DNA from 4 places in the Halomonas sp. CKK8 genome. Region 1 is predicted to be linked to each of the others. Evidence: predicted binding sites of a transcription regulator. Region 1 holds the regulator's gene; each other region holds the start of a gene.
What was found. The regulator sigma-54, encoded in region 1, starts transcription at its own class of promoters, with help from an activator protein. The targets are predictions, from matches to a motif close to TGGCACNNNNNTTGCTNT.

Region 2: the regulator sigma-54 is predicted to act here: its motif matches at 1,101-1,118, upstream of urtA (urea ABC transporter substrate-binding protein).
Region 3: the regulator sigma-54 is predicted to act here: its motif matches at 1,798-1,815, upstream of P8934_RS18360 (ANTAR domain-containing protein).
Region 4: the regulator sigma-54 is predicted to act here: its motif matches at 1,787-1,804, upstream of P8934_RS00395 (P-II family nitrogen regulator).

The regions. Positions count from the first base shown of each region.
Region 1 covers NZ_CP121193.1:1,329,933-1,333,543, reverse strand. The annotation lists gene lptA (lipopolysaccharide transport periplasmic protein LptA) at 1-32, shown strand, start outside; gene lptB (LPS export ABC transporter ATP-binding protein) at 32-757, shown strand; gene P8934_RS06270 (RNA polymerase factor sigma-54) at 900-2,324, shown strand; gene raiA (ribosome-associated translation inhibitor RaiA) at 2,495-2,803, shown strand; gene ptsN (PTS IIA-like nitrogen regulatory protein PtsN) at 2,810-3,295, shown strand; gene rapZ (RNase adapter RapZ) at 3,346-3,611, shown strand, end outside.
Region 2 covers NZ_CP121193.1:2,249,102-2,252,712, reverse strand. The annotation lists gene P8934_RS10820 (tripartite tricarboxylate transporter permease) at 1-870, shown strand, start outside; gene urtA (urea ABC transporter substrate-binding protein) at 1,193-2,515, shown strand; gene urtB (urea ABC transporter permease subunit UrtB) at 2,592-3,611, shown strand, end outside.
Region 3 covers NZ_CP121193.1:3,897,722-3,901,332, forward strand. The annotation lists gene P8934_RS18355 (nitrate reductase) at 1-1,444, opposite strand, end outside; gene P8934_RS18360 (ANTAR domain-containing protein) at 1,853-2,452, shown strand; gene P8934_RS18365 (CmpA/NrtA family ABC transporter substrate-binding protein) at 2,449-3,492, shown strand.
Region 4 covers NZ_CP121193.1:80,468-84,078, forward strand. The annotation lists gene P8934_RS00390 (ammonium transporter) at 96-1,346, opposite strand; gene P8934_RS00395 (P-II family nitrogen regulator) at 1,387-1,725, opposite strand; gene P8934_RS00400 (accessory factor UbiK family protein) at 2,017-2,358, shown strand; gene P8934_RS00405 (YifB family Mg chelatase-like AAA ATPase) at 2,433-3,611, shown strand, end outside.

The DNA.
Region 1 (3,611 bases):
CCCTGGAACCCGAGCAGCAGGACGGCCAGTGATGAAGACCCTGAGCGCCCTCCACCTGGCCAAGAGCTACAAGCGCCGCCGGGTGGTGCAGGACATCAGCCTCTCCATCGAGCAGGGCCGGATCGTCGGGCTGCTCGGTCCCAACGGCGCTGGCAAGACCACCTCGTTCTACATGATCGTCGGGCTGGTGCGGGCCGACGCCGGGGAAGTCCGTATCGACGACCTCGACCTCTCCACGGCGGCCATGCACGAGCGGGCACGGGCCGGCATCGGCTACCTGCCCCAGGAGGCCTCGATCTTTCGCAAGCTGTCGGTCGCCGACAACATCATGGCGATCCTCGAGACCCGCCGGGACCTCGACCGCGCCGGGCGCCGGGCCCGGCTCGAGCAGCTGCTCGAGGACTTCCACGTGACGCATATCCGCGACAACCTCGGCATGAGCCTCTCCGGGGGCGAACGCCGCCGGGTCGAGATTGCCAGGGCCCTGGCCACGGAACCCGCCTTCATCCTGCTCGACGAACCCTTCGCCGGGGTCGACCCCATCTCGGTGGGCGAGATCAAGGGCATCATCCGCCAGCTCAAGGCCCGTGACATCGGGGTGCTGATCACCGACCACAATGTCCGCGAGACCCTCGACATCTGCGACACCGCCTACATCGTCGGTGACGGGCGCATCATCGCCGAGGGCAATGCCGAGGCGATCCTCGCCGACCAGCGGGTCCGCGAGGTCTACCTCGGCGAGGACTTCCGCCTCTGACCGCAATCATCTGATATGTCTGTCGTTATTCCGCGACGGCATGAAGATTGCGCATGGCACGATTGTTGCAGATTTTGCGCTTGCATGCCCCCTGGCCAGCGGCTAGGGTTGGGGTTTTCGGCAAGTCGAGGGCATTCGTCTCATGGCCATGAAGGCGTCCCTGCAACTGCGCGTCGGCACCCAGCTGACCATGACCCCGCAGCTGCAGCAGGCCATCGCCCTGCTGCAGCTCTCGACCCTGGATCTGCGCCAGGAGATCCAGCAGGCGCTGGAATCCAACCCGATGCTCGAGGTCGAGGACGACTTCGGCGAGCAGGCGGTGAGCGAGGCCCCCGACGAGGAGTGGGCCAGCGAGATACCCGACCAGCTCAGCACCGACAGCGACTGGTCCGACACCTACCAGGACCTGGGTACCGCGCCCGCCGGCGGCAGCGGCGAGGGGCCGGACTTCGAGCGCCAGGCCACGGGCCAGAGCCTCCAGGGCCACCTGGCCTGGCAGCTCGCCATGACCGACCTGGACGAGCGCCAGCTGCGCATCGCCGAGAGCCTGATCGATGGCGTCAACGGCGACGGCTACCTGACCCAACCCCTGGAGGAGATCCGTGACGGCTTGAGGGCCCAGGGGCTCGAAGGTCTCAAGACCCGCGAGGTCGAGCAGGTGCTGCTGCGCCTGCAGCAGTTCGAGCCCACGGGGGTCTTCGCCCGCGACCTGCGCGAGTGCCTGATGCTGCAGCTGGCCACCCTGCCCGATGACACCCCGCTGCTGCCCCAGGCGCGCCGCCTGGTCCGCCAGTTCCTCGAGGCGCTCGCCGGCGACGACCGCCGCCTGCTCAAGCGCCGGCTGGGGCTCGACGATGACGCCCTGGACACGGTGATCGCGCTGGTACGCTCCCTGGACCCCCGACCCGGCAGCGGCTTCACCGACAGCGATGGCGCCTATGTCATCCCCGACCTGATCGCCCGCCATACCCGCGATGGCTGGCAGGTGGAGCTGAACCCGGAGGCCATGCCGCGGCTGCGGATCCAGCCCGACTATGCCGCCCTGATCCGACGGGCCGACAAGAGCGAGGACAACCAGTTCCTCAAGGACCACCTGCAGGAGGCTCGCTGGCTGATGAAGAGCCTCTCCAGCCGCAACGACACCCTGCTGCGCGTGGGCCGGGAGATCATGGTGCGCCAGCTCGACTTCCTGGAGCACGGCGAGGAGGCGATGAAACCGCTGATCCTGGCCGACATCGCCCAGGTGGTGGAGATGCACGAATCGACCATCTCGCGGGTCACCACCCAGAAGTTCATCCACACCCCGCGCGGGATGTTCGAGCTCAAGTACTTCTTCTCCAGCCAGGTGGGGGGCGGCAGCGGCGAGGGGGATGCCCACTCCAGCACTGCCATCCGGGCGCGCATCCGCAAGCTGATCCAGGACGAGCCAGCACGCAAGCCGCTCTCCGACAGCCGGCTGGTCACCCTGCTCGAGGAGGCCGGCATCAGCGTCGCGCGGCGCACGGTCGCGAAGTACCGCGAGGCGATGGGCATCCCCTCCTCCAGCGAGCGCAAGCGGCTGCGTTGACGCCTGCCGCTGGCGCTCCCGCAGCCGCCGGACTTCCTCCTCCCTCGTGGACGCAAGCAGTTGAAATGACGCCGGTCATGCGCCCCTCGAATCCCCTCGACCGAGGGGGTATGCAGGGCAGCAAAAAGGGTTACAATCGACCCATAACCCGAAAGAGCAAGGAGCGTGTCATGCAAGTCAATATCACCGGCCATCATGTGGAACTGACCGACGCCCTGCGTGACTATGTGCAAGAGAAGCTCACCCGCGTCGAGCGCCACTACGACAACATCACCAACGTGCAGGTCACCCTCTCCGTGGAGAAGGAGCGCCAGCAGGCGGCCTGTACCCTGCATGCTGCCGGTGCCGACCTCCATGCCGAGGCCATGGAAAATGACATGTATGCCGCCATCGATGCCCTGGCCGACAAGCTCGACCGCCAGCTGGTCAAGCACAAGGAAAAGGCCCAGGCCCGCGCCCAGGGCGCCGGCGCCCGCTGATCCGTCATGACACTGGACGCCATCCTGCCCCCCGAGCGCACCCTCTTCGATGTGCCCGGGGGGAGCAAGAAACGGGTGCTAGAGTTCTTCAGCACCTTCATTGCCCAGAACACCCCCAGCCTCGACAGCCAGGAGGTCTTCAGCCGGCTGATCGGGCGCGAGCGGCTGGGCAGTACCGGTATCGGCAACGGGGTCGCCATCCCCCATGCCCGCAACCCCCACTGCAAGGCGCCCATCGCCGGCTTCCTCAAGCTGGCCGAGCCAGTGGACTTCGACGCCATCGACGGCGAGCCGGTCGACCTGGTCTTCGTGCTGCTGGTCCCGGAGGAGGCCGACGAGGCCCACCTCGCCCTGCTCGGCCAGGTGGCCGGCGTGATGAACGATGCCGACACCCGTGCCCGTCTGCGCCACAGCAGCAGCCAGCGCGAACTCCATGAGCGCCTCACGGAGGCGATCCGACGACAGGCCCCGGCCGGCAGCCAGGGAGGCTGACCCCTCCCGCCTCGGGCCTGCCCGGCCACCCCCATGACCAGGAGACCCGCATGCAGCTTGTGATCATCAGTGGCCGTTCAGGCTCCGGCAAGTCGATCGCGCTGCAGGCGCTGGAGGACCTGGGCTACTACGCCATCGACAACCTGCCGGCCATGCTGCTCGGCCCGCTCGTCGATGAGCTGCAGGATGACCGCTCGCTGCGCTCCTCGATCGCCGTCAGCATCGATGCCCGCAACCTGCCCGCCGCCCTCGAGCGCTTCCCCGAGCTTCTGGAGGAGCTGCGTGGCCGCCGGGTCGACTGCCAGGTGGTCTATCT
Region 2 (3,611 bases), 920 kb from region 1:
CTGCTGTTCTTCATCGAGGAGAAGGCCGGGGGTGGCAAGGAGAAGATGGCGGTCAACAAGCTCACCCTGAAATGGGCCGACATCCGCAACATCCTGCCGTCAAGCCTGCGGGGCGGGGTGCTGGGCTTCATCGCCGGGGTGCTCCCGGGTGCGGGGGCGTCGCTGGGCAGCTTCATTGGCTACACCCTGGAAAAGAAGGTCGTGGGCAAGAAGGGCTATTTCGGTCAGGGTGACCCGCGCGGTGTGGCGGGACCCGAGGCCGGCAACAACGGTGCCTCCAGCGGGGCCCTGGTGCCCATGCTGACGCTGGGCGTGCCGGGCAGCGGCACCACCGCGGTGCTGCTGGCGCTGTTGATCTCGCTCAACATCACCCCTGGGCCGCTGATGTTCACCCAGAATGCCGACATCGTCTGGGGCGTGATCGCGGCGCTGCTGATCGGCAACTTCCTGCTGCTGATCCTGAACATCCCGCTGGTGGGTATCTTCGTCAAGCTGCTGTCGGTGCCGCCGATGTACCTGCTGCCGGTGGTGACGATGATCGCCTTCGTGGGCATCTACTCGATCAGCAACACCACCTTCGATCTCTACTTCATGGTGGCCTTCGGCGTGGCGGGGTACATCTTCCGCAAGCTGGAGATCCCGCTGGTGCCGATCATCCTCGGCCTGCTGCTGGGCCCGGAGATGGAGAAGAACCTGCGCCACGCCATGGACATCTCCGACGGGGAGTGGACCATCCTCTGGGACAGCGGCCTGGCCATCGGCCTGTGGGTGTTCGCCGGCCTGGGCCTGATCCTGCCCTATATCGTGGGTCCGATCCTGCGTCGCCGGATGCGGGTCACCACCGGGACGGGCGGTCCCGAGGGCGACTGAACCCTGCTTGCCAATGACTGCCCAGCGGGGGCGCCGGCCGAGCCGGCGCCCCCGTTTCGTGTGGATACGTTCCTGCATCATGACGGTGCGTTGCACCAGAGGCACGGGCGATCCCGGGGCAGGGCGGTGTGCCCCTTGCACCAGGATATGGCCTTGCCATGGGCGTCATGACTCGGAGTCGATAACCCAATTGGCTGAATAAAGGGAGAAAAACCGGCATCGTGCCGATATGGCACATCCCTTGCGACAGCGGTGGGAGACATCCCGCGATGGCCATCCTCGCGGGGCTCGTCGACAACAACATCGAACGCAAGGAGATTCCATGATCCCGTCATCCCTGTACCGTACCCCCCGCTGGCTGGCCGTACCGCTGCTCAGCGCGGCCGTCGCCACACCCGCCCTGGCCCAGGAAGATCCCATCAAGGTGGGCATCCTCCACTCCCTCTCCGGCACCATGGCCATCAGCGAGACAGTGCTCAAGGACACCGTCGAGATGCTGATCGAACAGCAGAATGCCGATGGCGGCCTGCTCGGACGTGAACTCGAGGCCGTGGTGGTGGACCCGGCCTCGGACTGGCCGCTGTTTGCCGAGAAGGCGCGCGAGCTGCTGGCCCAGGAGGAGGTCGACGTCATCTTCGGCAACTGGACCTCGGTATCGCGCAAGTCGGTGCTGCCGGTGGTCGAGGAACTCAACGGGCTGCTCTTCTATCCGGTGCAGTACGAGGGCGAGGAGTCTTCCGAGAATGTCTTCTATACCGGGGCAGCTCCCAACCAGCAGGCGATCCCCGCGGTCGACTACCTGATGAACAACGTCGGCGTGGAACGCTGGGTGCTGGCTGGTACCGATTACGTCTATCCGCGTACTACCAACAAGATTCTCGAGGCCTATCTCAAGTCCTTCGGTGTCGCCGACGCCGACATCATGGTCAATTACACGCCCTTCGGTCACTCCGATTGGCAGAACATCGTCTCCGAGATCAAGGCCTTCGGTAGCGAGGGCAAGAAGACCGCCGTGGTCTCGACGATCAACGGCGACGCCAACGTGCCCTTCTACCGAGAGCTCGGCAACCAGGGCATCGATGCGGCCGATATCCCGGTGGTGGCCTTCTCGGTGGGCGAGCAGGAGCTGACCGGCATCGACACGGCGCCGCTGGTCGGGCATCTGGCGGCCTGGAACTACTTCATGAGCGTCGACACCGATGCCAACTATGACTTCATCGACGCCTGGATCGAATACACCGGCGACGAGATGGCGGTGACCAACGATCCCATGGAGGCCCACTACATCGGCTTCAACATGTGGACCGAGGCAGTGCGCAAGGCCGGCACCACCGAGGTCGACGCGGTCAAGGACGCGATCATCGGTGTCAGCGTACCCAACCTCTCCGGTGGCTATGCGGCGATGATGCCCAACCACCACATCACCAAGCCGGTGCTGATCGGCGAGATCCAGGACAACGGGCAGTTCTCCATCGTCTGGGAGACCCCCTCGACGGTGGCCGGTGACGCCTGGTCCGACTATCTGGAGGGCTCCAGGGACCTGATCAGCGATTGGCGCAAGCCCATGGAGTGCGGCAACTACAACGTCGTGAAGGGTAGCTGCGGGGGGAGCGAGGCCCAGGAAGAGGCCGCCGCAGAAGAATAAGACCGGTCTGCCACCGGGTCGGCCCCTGACCCGGTGGCAGTGACACGCCACTCGACGAACCTTCTCAGGAATCCCCATGAAGATCCTCCCCTATCTCAGGCGGATGCTGGCCCTTTGCCTGTTGGCCTGGTTGCCGCTGGCAGCCAGTGCGCAGGATGACCGTGGCCAGCAGCTCCTCGAATCCCTGGATGCTGCGTCTTACGCCCAGATGGGCGAGGCCATCGAGGCCATCATCGAAAGTGGCGACGAGCGCAGCCGTGGCTGGCTGGAGGCGCTGCTGGGCGGCAAGCTGCAGCGCCACAAGGAAACGGGGCGCTTCGTGGTGGTGCTCGAGAACCGGGGGCGTGACTGGCCGGTGGCCGATGCCCTGACCGGCGAGGCTCTCGGCGAGATGTCGCGGCGCGACCTCGACCGACTCGGCATCAACAACGCCCTGCGCGGCCAGTTGCAGAGCGCGCTGGCGGTGCTCGATCTGCATGTTCCCGACACCCGGGATCGCCGCGAGGCCGCCCGTGCTCTGCTCGGTGACGTCGATGTCAGCCTGGTCGAGCCACTCGAGGCCGTCATCAGCGCTGAGGAAGATGCCGAGGTGCGACGCCTGCTGGAGCAGGGGCTGGCGATCCATCGACTCGAGCAGGGCGGCGTCGAGGCCGTGGCTTCCCTGGAGGGCAGCCTCAACAGTCGGGTCAGGGCCGCCCTCAACACCGCCGCGCGCAGCGATGATCCGGCACTGGCTGAGGCCGCCAGCATGGCACTGGCCGACATCGAGCAGAGGATGAAGCTCAACCGGGGGCTCGAGACGCTCTACTTCGGCCTCTCGCTCGGCTCGGTGCTGGTGCTGGCAGCCATCGGGCTTGCCATCACCTTCGGCGTCATGGGGGTGATCAACATGGCCCATGGGGAGCTGATCATGCTCGGTGCCTACACCACCTGGGCCATGCAGCAGCTGATGCCCGGCCAGCCGGGACTGGCGATGGTGCTGTCGATTCCTGCCGGTTTCCTGGTGGCGGCGTTGGCCGGCATCGCCATCGAACGCGGCGTGATCCAGTTCCTCAAGGGACGTCCGCTGGAGACCCTGCTGGCCACCTTCGGTGTC
Region 3 (3,611 bases), 1.4 Mb from region 1:
CCATGATCCACCAGTCGTGGCGTGCCTCTCCCGGCGGCGGCAGGAGGCCGCGCTGGCGCGAGATGCAACGCTCGGAGTTGGTCACGGTGCCATCCTTCTCGGACCAGCCGGAGGCCGGCAGGACGATATCGGCGTAGGGCAGCAGGTCCGTGGCGGCCGCGCAGTCGGAGACGATCACCAGCGGGCAGCGCTCGAGGGCGCGGCGCACGCGGTTGGCATCGGGCAGGCTCACCGCCGGGTTGGTGCCCATGATCCACACCGCCTGCACCTCGCCACGCTCGATGGCCTCGAAGAGGGCCAGCGCCTTGTGGCCGGGCCCTTGGGGGAGGGTCGGCACCAGGCCCGGCGTGGTCCAGAAGCGCGTGACACGGTCGATGGCACCCGGCGTGTCGTAGTCCATGTGGGCGGCGAGCTGGTTGGCCAGCCCGCCCACCTCGCGGCCCCCCATGGCGTTGGGTTGGCCGGTGATCGAGAAGGGCCCGGCGCCTGGCAGCCCGATCTTGCCGCCCGCCAGGTGGCAGTTGATGATGGCGTTGCCCTTGTCGGTGCCGCTGGAGGACTGGTTGATGCCCTGGGAGAAGAGCGTCACCACATGCAACTGGGTAGTGAACCAGTAGTAGAAGGTCTCCAGCCGCTCCGGGTCGAGATCACAGTCGGCGGCGATTGCCTCCACACTGGCGTCCTCCTCCCGAGCCGCGGCCAGCGCCTCCTCGAGGCCGGCGGTGTGGCGGTCAATGTAGACCCGGTCGAGCCTGCCGGTGTCGGCCATGCGGGCCAGCAGACCGGTGAACAGCCGGCCATCGCTCCCCGGTGCCAGGCCCAGGTAGAGGTCGGCGATCTCGCAGCTGTCGGTGACGCGGGGGTCGATCACCACCACGCGCAGCAGCGGGTTGCGGGTCTTGGCGGCCTTGAGGCGCTGGTAGAGCACCGGGTGGTTCCAGGCCAGGTTGGAACCCACCAGCACCACCAGTTCGGCCTCTTCCAGGTCCTCGTAGCAGCACGGCACGGCGTCGGCGCCGAAAGCGCGCTTGTGGGCGGCCACCGCCGAGGCCATGCACAGCCGCGAGTTGGTGTCGAGATGCGGCGTGCCGACGAAGCCCTTGAACAGCTTGTTGGCGACGTAGTAGTCCTCGGTGAGCAGCTGCCCGGAGAGATAGGCGCCGATCGCCGCCGCCCCCCGCGACTCGCGGATGGCCGCCAGGCGAGTGGCCACGCTGTCCAGCGCGGTGGTCCAGTCGACCTCGGTGCCGTCGACACGAGGCCGGGTCAAGCGGCCGTGCTCCCCCAGCGTCTCGTGCAGCGCCGAGCCCTTGACGCACAGGCGACCGTAGTTAGCCGGGTGCTGGCCGTCTCCCTCCACGTGGATCATCTGCTCGTCGTCCAGCTGGGCCAGAACGCCACAGCCGACGCCACAGTAGGGGCAGGTGGTTCGGGCCTGTTGCATGTCGACCTCCTCGAGGCTAGCCGGAAATGAGCGGGCAAACGACGACGCCCACCGCGTCGTCCCGGAAGGGAAGGCGCAGGTGGGCGTCGTTGCCGTCTGCCGCGGGGATGACCGCCTGGGCACCCCGGGTTGTTGGCTCTATCTCAAGCAAGCCATGTGCCAGGCGACGAAAACCCTCGCCATCCTGACCGGTTGCCCTGCCCGACGGGACGCTCGCGGCGCGTCATGAGCGGCCCGCCTGCACCAGTCGCGACGCATCCAGGCAAGCGCCCGCACCACTGCAGTGCAGCATGAGGCGACCCGGTGGTGTCGCCGCACCGCCAAGGCCGCTCACTACCGGCAAAAGGCGAACCTGGAATGCATCTTGCTTACAGCTGGGCCAGACGCCAAACGACGAGCGATGTCACCATGCCCCCACCCCTGAAGATCCTGCTGGTCGACGACGAACTCGTGCGCGCCGCCATGGTCGAGGAGGCCCTGGCCCAGGAGGGTCACGAAGTGGCCTGTCGGCTACAAGGCCCGGCCAGCCTCAACGAGATGGTCGCCCGCCACCAACCCGACGTGGTGATCATCGACATGGAATCGCCCGACCGCGACACCCTCGACAGCATGGCGCTGCTCAACCGCGAGAACCCCCGTCCGGTGGTGTTCTTCGCCGACCAGCACGACCCCGACACCATGCAGGCGGCGCTCACGTCCGGCGTCAGCGCCTACGTGGTCGACGGCCTGGTCCCCGGCCGGGTCAAGGCGATCATCGAGGTCGCCATCGCCCGCTTCGACGCCTTTCAATCGATGCGCCAGGAGCTCGACAAGGTCCGCAACCAGCTCACCGACCGCAAGCGCATCGAGCGCGCCAAGGGGCTCTTGATGAAGCACCAGGACTGCGACGAGGAGCAGGCCTACCGCATGCTGCGCAAGATCGCCATGGACCGCGGCCAGCGCATCGCCAAGGTGGCCGAGAGCGTCATCGATATCCTCGAGCACCTGGACAAGGGGTCATTGCCATGAGGGACACCACCATGTCGTCTGCCGCGACACCGGAACTCGCGCACCTGACGCTCGGCTTCATCCCGCTGGTCGATGCGGTGCTGCTGATCGTGGCCCGGGAGCAGGGCTTCTTTGCCGAGCAGGGCCTGGAGGTCACGCTGTCACGGGAGAACGCCTGGTCGACGCTGCGCGACAAGGTCGCGGCCGGCCTGCTCGACGGTGCTCACATGCTCGCGCCCTTGCCGCTCGCCATGAGCCTGGGCATGGAGCGTGCCCCCTGTGACACCCTGGCACCCGCCACCCTCAGCCATAACGGCAACGCCCTCGTGCTCTCCTCGCGGCTGTGCGAGCAGAGCGGAGCGGCGCTGGGCGACGATCCGGCCGAAAGCGCCCGCGCCCTGGGCGAGTGGCGGGCCCGCCATCCGGACGCAGCGCGGCCCCGCCTGGCCATGGTCTACCCCTTCTCCTGCCAGCATTTCCTGCTGCGCGAATGGCTGGCCCTGGGCGGGCTCGCCGCCGGACGCGACGTCGACCTGATCGCCCTGCCGCCGCCGCGCATGGTCGCCGCCCTGCGCGAGGGGCAGATCGACGGCTTCTGCGTCGGCGAACCCTGGGGCAGCCTCGCCGAGCATGAGGGGGTCGGCCGACTGGTGGCCAGCGGCGCCCAGCTGTGGCCCGACCACCCCGAGAAGGTGCTGGGCGTGACCCGCTCCTGGGCACGACGCTACCCGGCCACGCTCGGGGCGCTGCTGCGCGCGCTGAAAAGCGCCAGCGAGTGGCTCGCCGAGACGCCGGAACACCGTCGCCAGGCCCGTGACTGGCTGGCGCTGCCGCCCTACCTGGATCGCTCGGTCAGCCACCTCGATAGCCTGCCCGCGGGGCAGGCCCCCATATGCCAGCGCCTCTACGGTGGCGACCTGCTGCGGCCCGACGTCGAGGCCATGGGTCGGATCGCCGAGGCGTTGCAACGCCAGCTGCTCGACAAGGGCCGCTCGCTCGATATCCGCACCCTGCACGAGTGCCACGCCCCCGTGCATTTCGATGCTGCCCTGCACCAGTGAAGGGCAGCCAGGGTCCGCGCACGGTGATATTGCCCCTCACGCAGAGACCTCCACCTTGTTGAAATACTTGAAGTAATATCACGAACCCGGCCTTCTGGCCGGGTTCTTGTTAGTTGATG
Region 4 (3,611 bases), 1.2 Mb from region 1:
TCATTGTGCCAGAGCATACACCCGGTGCGGGAGGAATAAAAAAGGCCCCCCGAAGGGGGCCCGGTTGAGCGTGCCCGTGCATCCCGGGGCCCGGCTCACTTCTTGGAGGCGCTGAACTCGGGGTAGGCTTCCAGCCCGCATTCGGTCAGGTCGACGCCCTCGTACTCTTCCTCCTCGGTGACCCGGATGCCCATCACGGCCTTGAGGATCAGCCAGACGACCAGGCTGGCCACGAACACCCAGACGAAGATGCCGAGGATGCCGATGATCTGGGGGCCAAAGCCGGCCTCGGCGTTGGTGAAGGGGACCGCCAGCACGCCCCAGATGCCCACCACGCCGTGGGCGGAGATGGCGCCTACCGGGTCATCGAGCTTGAGCTTGTCGAGCACCACGATGGAGGTGACGACCAGCAGGCCACCCACGGCACCGATCAGCACGGCCCCCAGGGCGCTGGGCGACAGCGGGTCGGCGGTGATGGCCACCAGGCCGGCGATGGCACCGTTCAGGGCCATGGTCAGGTCGGCCTTGCGGAACCACAGCTTGGCCAGGACCAGGGCGGCGATCACGCCCCCGGCAGCGGCCGCGTTGGTGTTGACGAACACCTGGGCCACGTTGTTGGCGGAGGCGACGTCGGACATCTTCAGCTCGGAACCGCCGTTGAAGCCAAACCAGCCCATCCACAGGATGAAGGTACCCAGGGTGGCCAGCGGCAGGTTGGCACCGGGAATGGCGTAGATGCTGCCGTCCTTGCCGTACTTGCCCTTGCGCGGACCGAGCACCAGCACGCCGGCCAGGGCCGCGGCGGCACCGGCCAGGTGCACGATGCCGGAACCGGCATAGTCGGAGTAGCCGACCTCGGCCAGCCAGCCGCCACCCCAGGTCCAGTAGCCCGACACCGGGTAGATGAAGCCGGTCATGACTACCGCGAAGGCCAGGAAGGCCCACAGCTTCATGCGCTCGGCCACGGCACCCGAGACGATGGACATGGCGGTGGCCACGAACACCACCTGGAAGAAGAAGTCCGAGCGCATCGAGTAGTAGGGGGCGTCGTCACCGCCGGCCAGTACCGCGTCGACGCCGTTCTCGCTGCCGATCAGTGCGCCCAGGCTCGGCAGGACGCCGCCCGCGCCGCTGGAGTACATCAGGTAGTAGCCCACCAGCAGGTACATGGTGCAGGCGATGGCGAACAGGGCGATGTTCTTGGTCAGGATCTCGGCGGTGTTCTTGGAGCGCACCAGGCCCGCCTCGAGCATCGAGAAGCCGGCCGCCATCCACATCACCAGGACGCCGCAGATCAGGAAGTAGAAGGTATCGAGCGCGTAGCTCAGCTCCGGTAATTCGACCATGAGGGTCTCTCCACGTCAGGAATGGGAAGTGGGGCGTCGGTCAGACGGCATCGGCGCCGCGCTCACCGGTGCGGATGCGGATGACGTCCTCCAGCGGCGTGACGAAGACCTTGCCGTCGCCGATCTTGCCGCTGTTGGCCGCGCTGCAGATGGCATCGAGCACCGTCTCCAGCCGCGAGTCGTCTACCGCGACCTCGACCTTCACCTTGGGCAGGAAGTCGACGACGTACTCTGCACCGCGATAGAGCTCGGTGTGGCCCTTCTGGCGACCGAAGCCCTTGACCTCGGTGACGGTGATGCCCTGGACGCCGTTGTCGGCGAGTGCCTCGCGCACGTCGTCGAGCTTGAATGGCTTGATGATGGCAGTGATCAGCTTCATCCCGGATCTCCCCTGCTGGATGTCGGCGGCGTGATGCCGCGCCATGAGTGGCTGTTCTGCCCAAGCGCAAAGCGTGCCAACTCCCGGAATATGGCTTTGATATCAGCGTGATGAAATGGATGTCGGGGCAGGTGTCCGGCAGGGGGAGGCGCGGTGTCGCCGCGGCTGCCCTGTTGTGGTGCGTTGTCGTGGTGCGCATGCTCCACAAGGGGGCGGCGGTGAAGAATGCGTCGGACGAGGGCCTTGCGTATCCTGTGGGCAGGCATCCCATCACGATTCAGGAGAGACACCATGGTGAGCCATGATCGCATCAGCCGCCTGGCCCAGCAGATCGGCGACCGCCTGCAGGGCGCCTCCCAGGCCCCGGAGGAGGTACAGAAGGGCATCCAGCAGGTGGTGAAGGGCGCCTTCGATCGCCTGGAGCTGGTCTCGCGGGAGGATTTCGACATCCTGATGGACGTCTTGCAGCGCACCCGGGCGCGGGTCGAGGCGCTGGAGACGCAGGTGGCGGCCCTCGAGGCGGCGCTGGACGACAACGCCTCGCGGGAGGCGACGCCGAGCGAGCCGCCCGCCGCGCTGCCGGAGGCACCGAGCCCCGAGGAGGATGCCGGCGCCGGCGAGACCGACCGCTGATCCCCCGGCCGGTGCCGGGCGCATCCCGTCGGGCTGGGCTAGCCTGAGGGCAGACAGGCTGCGAGGGATCGCGCATGACGCTGGCAATCATCCACACCCGGGCCGGCCTCGGCCTCGAGGCGCCCGAGGTGCTTGTCGAGGTGCACCTGGCCAATGGACTGCCCGGCATGACCCTGGTGGGCCTGCCGGAGGCCGCCGTCAAGGAGAGCCGCGAGCGGGTGCGCAGTGCCCTGGTGAACGCCGGCTTCGACTTCCCGTTGCGGCGCATCACTCTCAACCTGGCGCCCGCCGACCTGCCCAAGGAGGGGGGCCGCTTCGACCTGCCCATCGCCCTGGGCCTGCTGGTGGCCTCCGGCCAGGTGCCGGCCGAGGCCCTGGCGGGCGTCGAGTGCGCGGGCGAGCTGGCCCTGGATGGCCGCCTGCGCCCGGTGTCCGGCGTCCTGCCGCTGGCCATGGCGACACACCGCGCTGGCCGGCGCCTGATCGTGCCGCGGGCCAACGCCGACGAGGCGGCCCTGGCCGGCGACCTCGAGGTACTGCCGGCGGATCACCTGCTGGAGGTGGTGGCCCACCTGCTGGGCCAGTCGCCCATCTCGCCCCACCGCGCCCCGACTGCCGTGCTGGCCCCCGAGGCGGGCCCTGACCTGGCGGAGGTGCGTGGCCAGCACCAGGCCCGTCGCGCCCTGGAAGTGGCCGCCGCCGGCGGGCATAACCTGCTGTTCGCCGGCCCGCCCGGGACCGGCAAGACCATGCTGGCCAGCCGCCTTCCGGGGATCCTGCCGCCGCTCTCCGAGGAGGAGGCCCTCGAGGTGGCGGCCATCCGCTCGGTCAGCGGGCTGTCGCATGCCGAGCAGTGGGGCGTGCGTCCCTTCCGTGCCCCGCACCATACCGCCAGTGCCGTGGCCCTGGTGGGCGGCGGCTCCCGGCCGCGGCCCGGCGAGATCTCCCTGGCCCACCGCGGGGTGCTGTTCCTCGACGAGCTGCCGGAGTTCTCGCGACACGTGCTGGAGGTGATGCGCGAGCCCATGGAGTCGGGGCAGATCCATATCGCCCGGGCCAGCCACGAGCGGCGCTACCCGGCGGGGTTCCAGCTGGTGGCGGCCATGAACCCCTGTCCCTGCGGGCATCTGGGCGACCCGCGCCAGGCCTGCCATTGCACGGCGGCCCAGATCCAGCGCTACCAGGCGCGCCTCTCGGGACCGTTGCTCGACCGCATCGACCTGCAGGTGGAGGTGCCGGCGCTGGCGCCGGAG